Linked DNA regions of Gimesia benthica. The protein of the gene in region 1 binds, or shares a complex with, the protein of each later gene. Links are inferred from orthologs where the notes say so. Each region holds a gene or a part of one and is shown on either strand. Other genes may lie near its edges.

The links. The genes of interacting proteins can lie anywhere in the genome.
Region 2: the proteins of carB (region 1) and carA are in contact, whole or in part, in a solved structure (PDB 1KEE), measured with the Escherichia coli proteins. The link is inferred for Gimesia benthica from one-to-one orthologs.

What each region holds. Positions count from the first base shown.
Region 1 is NZ_CP043930.1:3,834,926-3,840,752, reverse strand. The notes cover bases 800-4,589. They hold carB (carbamoyl-phosphate synthase large subunit), read left to right. Parts: upstream 800-1,134; coding sequence 1,135-4,389; downstream 4,390-4,589. Other genes in these bases: F1728_RS14660 (class I SAM-dependent methyltransferase), read right to left, coding at 4,454-4,589. Also shown: more of F1728_RS14660, read right to left, coding at 4,590-5,029; F1728_RS14655 (cation:dicarboxylate symporter family transporter), read left to right, coding at 5,235-5,827. UniProt on the Escherichia coli protein: Large subunit of the glutamine-dependent carbamoyl phosphate synthetase (CPSase).
Region 2 is NZ_CP043930.1:2,153,791-2,158,202, forward strand. The notes cover bases 1,107-4,019. They hold carA (glutamine-hydrolyzing carbamoyl-phosphate synthase small subunit), read left to right. Parts: upstream 1,107-1,930; coding sequence 1,931-3,109; downstream 3,110-4,019. Other genes in these bases: F1728_RS08120 (ArsR/SmtB family transcription factor), read left to right, coding at 1,390-1,785; ndk (nucleoside-diphosphate kinase), read left to right, coding at 3,315-3,782; sucD (succinate--CoA ligase subunit alpha), read right to left, coding at 3,876-4,019. Outside these bases: F1728_RS08110 (PVC-type heme-binding CxxCH protein), read left to right, coding at 1-173; F1728_RS08115 (SDR family NAD(P)-dependent oxidoreductase), read right to left, coding at 181-951; more of sucD, read right to left, coding at 4,020-4,412. UniProt on the Escherichia coli protein: Small subunit of the glutamine-dependent carbamoyl phosphate synthetase (CPSase).

The sequences.
Region 1 (5,827 bases):
AGGACCACCGCCAGAATCAGGTAGGCGGTAAACCGCATCCGTTCCGCAGAGGCTCCCGAAGCAATCGTGGCTGCAGTCGCACAAAGCATCAACTGAAACAGAAAGAACGCCGACAGGAAGATATTCGTTCCCGGATTGATAAACGGGAAGTGTGAAGTTCCAATCAGGCCGCCGGTCGTGGTACCAAACATCAGACCAAAACCGAAAATCCAGTACAGCACACCCACCAGACTCACGTCGACGATATTTTTAATCGCCACGTGAATACTGTTTTTCGAGCGGGAGAGTCCCGATTCCAGACAACAGAATCCCGCCTGCATAAACAGGACAAAGATACTGCAGAGCAGAATCCAGATAATGTCAATTTGCTGATGGAGATCCATAGTCGTTCATTCTCAAGTCAGTACGTATTCGATGGGAGTTTCTTTCACCTTTCCACAGGCCGTCATCAGTTTGATCAGAGAGCAGAGGCGAGAGAACTCGACCGAATAGATCTGCTGTCAAATCAAGTTTATGTCCCGTTCCCGCAACATGTGGCGTTAAAGCAACACATTTTGAGAAGCTTCACATTTCGAAAACTGGTGTGCGGTAATTCCCTGTATCTGAAAGGAGGTGAAGGAATCAATTTGTCTATCTGGACGAAAATCGAGCGGTTATCGGAGTTGCAAATCCAAAATGTTCTCTTTTAAAGACTTACGCACATCCTGCCTCCCGCAACGCAATCAGCACAACCACTACAACAATCCAGACCCAGAGATACACTTTATCCGGCACTCAACCCGAAAATTATTCGACTGTTACCACTTACCTCAATCAACGCCACTGAAAATTCGAGCCACACCACTGTTGTAAGCTGCTGTTCGTTGTGTCTGTCTCTTGTGAACTCAGCCAATCCAGCTCCGCTAAAATAGAGTTCGTTGACCGTATCCCTTCACCGACTGAAAGAACTGCCGATTCAAGTCGCCTGCTGTCCTCGCCACAACGGAACCACGTTTCAAAGCGCGTTCTGTCACTTTCTGGTCTGCCTTGCTTGATTATTTTGGTGTGCTTGTTAACGTTGGGAAGATTTGCGCAGAAATTCGCTACGACATTCGCATGATAATGTACATTTGCTGTTGAAAGTGATCTAAAAAAGTGCCTAGACGCGACGACATTAAGAAGATTTTGATTATTGGCTCCGGTCCGATTGTCATCGGGCAGGCATGTGAATTTGACTATTCGGGAACGCAGGCCTGTAAGGCCCTCCGCGAAGATGGTTATGAAGTGGTGCTGGTTAACTCCAACCCCGCAACCATCATGACGGACCCGGAAACCGCTCACCGCACCTACATCGAACCGATTACCTGGCAGTACATCCAGAAAGTAATCGAAATCGAAAAGCCGGACGCACTGCTCCCCACACTGGGGGGACAGACCGGCCTGAACGCAGCCATGGACCTCGCCCGCCGCGGAATCCTTGATCAGCTGGGCGTGGAACTCATCGGTGCTCGCGAAGAGGTCATCGCCAAAGCGGAAAGCCGCGATCAGTTCAAAGAAGCCATGACCAAAATCGGCCTCGACTGCCCCCGCAGTGCCGTGGTCCACAACATGGAAGAAGCCAATGCCGCGGTCAAAGATATCGGCCTGCCGATCATCATCCGCGCCAGTTACACACTCGGTGGTACCGGCGGTGGGGTGGCTTACAACCGTGAAGAGTTCGTAGAGAAAGTCCGCAGCGGTCTGGCTCTCTCCCCCGTGAACGAAGTTCTGCTGGAAGAATCCATCCTCGGCTGGAAAGAGTACGAGATGGAGGTCATGCGGGACCAGGCCGACAACGTCGTCATCATCTGCTCGATCGAAAACTTCGATCCGATGGGTGTGCACACCGGCGACTCGATCACCGTCGCCCCCGCTCAGACGCTGACCGACAAGGAATACCAGCGGATGCGCGATGCGACCATCGCCTGTATCCGCGAGATCGGCGTCGAAACCGGCGGTTCCAACGTGCAGTTCGCCATCAATCCCGATACGGGCCGCATGACGATCATCGAAATGAACCCCCGCGTCAGCCGCTCCAGTGCACTCGCCTCCAAAGCGACCGGCTTCCCGATTGCCAAAATCGCAGCCAAGCTGGCCGTCGGTTATCGCCTCGATGAAATCCGTAACGACATCACCCGGGAAACGCTTGCCTGCTTCGAGCCAACCATCGATTACGTCGTCACCAAGATCCCTCGCTGGACATTCGAAAAATTCCCCGATGCCGACCCGGTCCTCACCGTGCAGATGAAATCGGTAGGCGAAACCATGTCCATCGGCCGTACCTTCAAAGAATCGCTGCAGAAAGCACTCCGCGGCCTGGAAATCGGTCACTTCGGGCTGGGTGGCGGTAACAAGGATCTCTGGGGCACCCCCAAGCAACCCGCGCGGGACCTGATTCAGTCCAAGCTGTCGATTCCCAACGACGAGCGGCTGTTCTACCTGCGGTACGCATTCAAATCCGGCATGAGCGTCGAAGAAGTCCACGAGCTCAGCGACATCGATCCCTGGTTCCTGAACCACATCCGTCAGCTCGTGGAATTCGAAGACAAGATCCGCGCCGTCTCCCGTCTGGAAGACCTGGACTATGCCTTCATGAAACAGGCCAAGCAGCACGGCTACTCCGACAAGCAGCTTGCCTTCTGGCTCGACTCCACCGAAATGGATGTCCGCCAGTACCGCAAAAGCCTGGGTATCGAAGCCACCTTCAAACAGGTCGATACCTGTGCTGCCGAGTTCGAAGCCTACACACCGTACTTCTACTCGACCTACGAAGATGAAAACGAAACGCCGGGCAATCCCGATCACAAACGCCGCATCATGATTCTCGGCGGCGGCCCCAACCGCATCGGGCAGGGGATTGAATTCGATTACTGCTGCTGCCAGGCTTCGTTCGCCCTGCAGGAACTGGGCATCGAAAGTATCATGGTCAACTCGAATCCCGAAACGGTCTCGACCGACTATGACACCTCCGACCATCTGTTCTTCGAACCGCTGACCACCGAGGATGTGCTCAACATCTGCGATCGTATGCAGCCGGATGGCGTCATCGTGCAGTTCGGCGGACAGACTCCGCTCAACCTCGCCCGGGGACTCGAAGCCGCAGGCATCAACATCATCGGTACCAGCCCCGAAATGATCGATGCAGCCGAAGACCGTGAACGCTTCCAGGCAATTCTCGAGAAGCTCGAACTGCATCAGCCTCCGAACGGTATCGCCACGAATATCGAGAGCGCCCGCAACGTCGCCCGCAAAATCAGCTATCCGATTCTGGTTCGCCCCAGCTACGTGCTCGGCGGCCGGGCCATGGAAATCTGCTACGATGAAGAATCGCTGGTCCGCTACATGAACGAAGCGGTCAATGCCTCTCCCGACCATCCGGTCCTCGTCGATCAGTTCCTCGAAGACGCGATCGAAGTCGATGTCGACGCCATCTCCGACGGCATCACCACGCTGGTCGGTGGCGTGATGGAACACATCGAAGAAGCCGGTGTGCACTCCGGTGACTCGGCCTGTGTCCTGCCACCTCACTCGCTCCCCGATTCCGTCATCGACGAAATCAAACGGGCCACACACGCCCTCGCTCGCGAACTCAAGGTCAAAGGCCTGATGAATATCCAGTTCGCGGTGAAGAAGACCGAAGACGATTACATCGTCTACATCCTCGAGGTCAACCCGCGTGCCAGCCGGACGTCGCCGTTCGTCTCCAAGGCCACCGGGCTTCCACTGCCCAAAATCGCCGCCAAGGTCATGGCGGGCGTCTCGCTGCTGGAACAGAACGTGACCAAAGAACCGAAACCCAAACACACCTCGGTCAAAGAGAGTGTCTTCCCCTTCTCCCGCTTCCTGGGCGTCGACATCATCCTCGGCCCCGAAATGCGGTCCACCGGGGAAGTCATGGGAATCTCGGATGGCTTCGCGATGGCCTTCGCCAAGAGCCAGCTCGCAGCAAATACCAGCCTGCCTTCTGAAGGCACCGTCTTCATCAGCATGGCTGACCTCTACAAAGACATGATCATCGATCCCGCACGACGGTTGATCGACCTCGGTTTCAAGATCGTCTCGACCTCCGGCACCGCCCGCGTTCTCCGCGAAGCAGGCCTCGAAGTCTCGACCGTCAAGAAGCTCAAAGAAGGTCGTCCCAACCTGCTGGACATGATGGCCAACCAGGAAGTCCAGTTCATCTTCAACACGCCCAGTGGCAAAGGCTCGCGGACGGACGAAGGCAAAATCCGCTCGGCATCGGTTTCGTATGGCGTGACCTGTGTCACCACGATCCCGGGCTGCCTCGCGGTTGTCAAAGCCCTCGAAGCACTCGCCGAAGATGCCACTCCCCAGGTCCGTGCCCTGCAGGACTGGATGGCCGATCTCTAAACGCAATCTCAAGTCGCTGTGCTCCTCATTTCTGTGAGGAGCACAGCCTTGTCTGATCAATACCTCAGCGGTTCCGCTTCTTACGTTTGGCATACGTGTCGCGTCGCTTCTCCGCGTGAAACACAAAGTAGCCGTCAATCTCGTGCACTTCGGTCCCTCCGAAAATGCTCGTCAGCTTCTTCTGGTACCACAGCCGTCGCCGTGTGACCATCACCATCCGTCCGCCGACCTTCAGCCGGTTGAATCCCTTCATGATAAACTGCTTGGCGACCGCAAAATCCTCATGGTAAGGCGGGTTAGAAAGAATCCAGTCGAAGTCGGTCTCCCGGTGATCCTGTAATCCATCGCTCTGCAGAATCGTCACCCCCGCAACCTGGTTCCGTTCAGCGTTCTGTCGAGCCACTTTAATCGCCCGGGCATCGATGTCCGTCATCACCACATTCTCCGACCCCACAATCGAAGCCGCCAGAATTCCCACCACGCCCCAGCCGCATCCCAAATCCAGCACCCGCTCTCCTGGTGCAAACGTCACCGTCGAGAGCATCGCTTCCGTTCCCCGATCCAGATTCTGGGGAGAAAATAATTCCGCCGCAGTTTCAAACTGGAACTGCCGACTATGATAGGTAAGGGAGAATGGCATACAGGTACAACAGGTCTGGAGTTAAGAACGATTTTGTGTTAAGAAACCTTAACATTCGCAGGTCTGGATTCACACTCCAGATTACTGTATCTTCTGTGGAAACATACACATCCGACCTGGATTTCTCCATGGCCCGTCCTGGGTTTCCTGTGATGTAGATTTGATTTTTTCGGCACTGATACCTCAGCGGGCAAGGATCTGGCGTATGGAAAAAGGCGCTCACCCCCATTTCAAACCGGGACTCACCACCTGGATTCTCACGAGTCTGGTGCTGGGGATCTCCTGTGGTTTGTTCTTTGGCGAACTGTGTGCGCCCCTGAAAACGGTCGGCGAGATCTTCATCGGTCTCCTGCAGATGACCGTGCTCCCCTATATCACGCTCTCCCTGATCCTCAACCTCGGACGGATTTCCATCCGTCAGACCAGGCACATGGCCCTTACCGTCGTCAGCCTGATGCTCATCCTCTGGTGCATCGGCCTGTTCACGGTCTGCCTGATGTCGCTCTCCTTTCCCTTCTGGCAGAAAGGCGCCTTCTTCAGTACCAGTATCATCGAAGGCCCCCAGACTGAAAGTCTGTACGATCTGTTTATCCCGGCGAACCCGTTCTTCTCGCTGGCCAATAACGCCGTCCCCGCCGTGGTCCTCTTCTCGATTGGTGTCGGCATCGCCTTGAGCACACTTCCCAAACGCGAACAGCTCCTCGCACCGCTGTCCGTCGCCGTGAATGCGTTGATGAAACTCAACCGCTTCGTCGTGCATCTCTCCCCCTTCGGAGTCTTCGCGATCGTCGCTTACGC
Region 2 (4,412 bases), 1.7 Mb from region 1 along the record:
CCAACGGAAAAATCCGTTCGTTCAAAATCGACGAGATCGAAGAAATGGTCCCTTCCAAAACCTCGATCATGCCTAACGGCCTGGTGGACCAGATGACCCTCCAGGAATTTCGTGACCTGCTTGCCTACCTGCTGCCGGAATCGAATTCGAAGTCGAAACCCGGTTCCGAGTAATCGAAGCTCAGCGAACGGCGCCCCCATTCACATTGATGACCTGTCCGGTAATGTAAGCCGCTTCCCGACTGCAAAGAAACCGCGCCATGTTGGCGATGTCCTGGGGAGTTCCCCAGCAGTCCATCGGGGTTTCCTGTTTGACTCGCTCCTGCCAGACTTCACTCGCCGATTCACCCCAGGCCGTCAGAATCCAGCCGGGTGCGATGCAGTTCACGCGAACCTTCGGTGCCAGCGAGACCGCCAGCGAACGACTGAAACCCATGATGGCATTCTTGCTGGTCGCAAACAGCTCACCACTGGCGCCTTCCATTCCCCGATCCGACTGGTCCCAGCCGATATTGAGTATACAGCCATGACCTTGTTCGCTCATGCGACGTCCCACTTCACGCGACAGCAGAACGGTTCCCCGCACATCAATATTGAACAGTTTTTCGAGCTTCTCGCCATACTCCAGTTTGGCCTGATCTCCCGTCAGCAGATCGACGCCCGCGTTATTCACCCAAATGTCCAATGCTCCCCATTTCTGAAAAGCTCGATTTATAAAATCGTCATACTTTTCCTGGTGAGCCAGGTCGAGGGAGAGCAGATCTGATTCCCGTCCGCGACTCCGGATCTCTTCCACCACAGCTTCTGCGGCCTGGGACGAATCCCGATAATGGATCAGCACGTCCGCCCCCGCCTCAGCCAGCTCCAGTGCAATAGCTTTTCCGATGCCCGAAGAGGACCCGGTCACCATTGCTTTCTTACCGGTCAAATCGCAGAACGCAGAGTCAGACACCACATAACCCCTTACTAAAAAGAGACTTAATCACATAAAACAAGTCTTATTTCGCGAATAATTAGATAAACTGGATAAATACTAGTTGACGATTGGGCAGAGCACTACCATAATTGCCAACGAAATAAGGGAGCGGTCTTCAATTTCTGAACTGAAGCGACTCTCCTACGTCACATCTTTCGCCTGTCTGGCAACATTACAAGTAGTAGTTGAATATTTCAGCTGAGATCTGCGCGCCATGTAGTACAGGCGATTTAGGGCCACAATGTTTTGAACAATTGGTATGGCCAGCGGTTGGCTGCTTGTTTTTCATGATTTAACTTCCCCACGCTGACGTGAGTGGAACGAACAAATTTGCCCCACAGGCTGGTCACGTATATAAAGTGACCGGTTTTAAACGAGCTCTATTGCATGAATTTAAAAAAGGAAACTAGTGATATGGCCACAAATCTTGTGGATCCGCCCCAGGAAGGAACGACCCAGCGTTTTCCGACGCTGCCAGATCATCTGGAGAAAAACCTCGTTAAAGTCTTCAAACTGCTGTCCGACGAAACGCGACTGCGGATTATGCTTTATCTGGCCCAGGAAGAAGAATTATTCGTAACTGCCTTGTGTGAAAGGCTGAATCAGAGCCAGCCGGCTGTGAGCCACCATCTCGCACTCCTTCGCGACGCAGGCTTAATTGAAGCACGCCGCGACGGCAAACACAACTTCTATTCGATCTGCCGGACCCATTTTCACGCGATCATGGCTGAACTGTTCAACAGTTTTAATGATCCGAATGAGAACATTATCCGCATCGATAATTTCGTCCTCACCCAGGACCTGAGCTGATTCCCTTTCGAATCAATTCAAATTTGAAAAAAACGACCGAAGAGGCCGGCCATCAGCGCCGGTCTCTTTTTATTTGCGCCAATCTTTGATAGAACATATCAGATTTGACCCGAATTTCTTCAATCCCTTAAGATCAGTGTAGACAATGCAGAAAACAGCGAAGTTAGCCCTTGCCGATGGCAGTGTATTCACAGGGACGGCTTTTGGTGCGGACGGAGAAGTCCACGGTGAAGTTGTGTTCAACACGAGCATGACCGGGTACCAGGAAATCCTGACCGACCCTTCTTACTGCGGACAGATCGTCACCATGACCTATCCGCAGATCGGGAACTACGGCATCGCCCCCGAAGATATTGAGTCCGGCGGAATCGCTCTGCAGGGCTTCATCGTTCGTGAGCTCTGCGAAATTCCCAGCAACTATCGCTCGACACAGACTCTTGATGAATACCTCAAAGCCGCAGGCGTCATCGGACTGCAGGGAATCGACACCCGCGCCCTGGTGCGGAAGATCCGAACCTCCGGCGCCATGACCGGCGTCCTCTCCACGGTCGATCTCGATGATGAATCGCTGGTCAAAAAAGCCCAGAGCAGCCCGCAACTCGTCGGCCAGGACCTGGTCAGCAAAGTTCTGCCCGCGGAAGCCCGCGAATGGGATGAAGGCCTGCATCCGCTGGCCCACAGCAGTTCGACTCACTCCCTCTCCGGAAAAACCGTCACCAACATGGCCGAAGGGGAAGATCAGGCGGAAAGCAATTACCACATCGTTGCCATCGATTACGGCATGAAGTGGAACATCCCCCGTCACCTGAAACAGCTCGGCTGCCGCGTAACGATTCTCCCCGGAAACTGCACCGCGGAAGACGTTCTCGCCCTCAACCCGGACGGCGTCTTCCTCTCCAACGGCCCCGGAGACCCGGAACCGTTGACCTACGCCATTGAGACGATTCGTAACCTGCTGGGCAAAGTCCCCATCTTCGGAATCTGTCTCGGACACCAGTTGCTCGGACTTGCCTGCGGTTGCAAGACCTTCAAGCTCAAGTTCGGACATCGAGGCGCAAATCAACCTGTTCTCAACCATGACACGAAACAGGTGGAAATCACCTCGCAGAACCACGGTTTTGCCATCGATCCTGAAACCATGCCGGACGATGTCGAAGTCACCCACACCAACATGAACGACAACACTGTCGCCGGGCTCCGCCACAAAACCCATGCTGCCTTCAGTGTGCAATACCACCCTGAAGCCTCGGCCGGCCCCCACGACAGTCATTACCTGTTCAAACAGTTTTTTGACAGCATCTGTCAAACACGGGTTTCTTCCTGATCGCCGCATTTTATCCTCTATATCAGGGTTGAAATGAATCGCATTTTTCATTTCAATTCAACCGGCTGGCGTGGAAATTCCGTACCAGCCAGGCATCCCCCGCCAATAAGTTAAGTTTCCCAATACAAAATTCCAGTGAGTACAGCGAGGGAATTCCGATCCCTCCGTTTCATACAGACCATCGACTTGATAGAAAGAACTCCACATGGCTCTCGAACGCACCCTGATCCTGATTAAACCCGATGCGGTTCAGCGCCGGCTCGCCGGCACCATCCTGTCCCGCTTCGAAAACAAAGGCCTCAAAATTGTCGGCCTCAAACTGATGCAGGTCACCAAGGAACTCTCCGCCGAACATTACGCAGAACATGTGGAAAAGCCGTTCTACCCGCTGCTCGAAGAATTCATCACCTCCGGCCCGGTTATCGCCATCGCCGCTGAAGGACCGGAAGCCATTTCCGTCGTCCGCTCCATGATGGGATCCACCAACGGTCGCGAATCCGCTCCAGGCACCATCCGGGGTGACTTCGGCGTCAGCCGCCAGATGAACCTCGTTCACGGCAGCGACGGCCCCGAAGCTGCTGCCCGCGAAATTCCGATCTACTTCAAACCCGAAGAACTGGTCGATTACGAATCCTCACTGAGCGCCTGGGTCTGTGCTGACGACGAAAAATAGTCGTCTGCTGCTCCGTTCAAGTTGATATAACGACAACAGGGCCACCGGTTAAATCCGGCGGCCCTGTTGTTTTTGGCTGTCTGTTAAAGACGATTAAGAGGCTTTCTCAATCGCCCGCTTGACCGCAGCACCCATGTCTGCCGGGCTTTCCGCCACAACGACACCGGCTGCTTCCAGAGCGGCAATCTTCTCATCCGCTGTTCCGCTACCGCCGCTGATAATCGCACCAGCGTGCCCCATCCGTTTTCCGGGAGGCGCTGTTTTACCGGCGATGAAACCGGCAACCGGCTTGGTCACATGCTCTTTGATGTATTCCGCTGCTTCGATTTCAGCGGTTCCCCCGATCTCACCGATCAGCATGATCGACTCGGTCGCAGGATCGTTCTGGAACATCTCCAAAAGATCGATGAAGGTCGTCCCGATAATCGGGTCACCACCAATACCAATCGCCGTGCTCTGCCCCAGACCAATGTTCCCCAGCTGCCAGGCCGCTTCGTAAGTCAGCGTACCACTCTTGCTGATCAGGCCAACGGAACCGGGCGTATGAATGTAACCGGGCATAATGCCGATCTTCGCGATCCCGGGAGTAATCACACCCGGGCAGTTGGGACCAATCAGACGGCTCGGCTT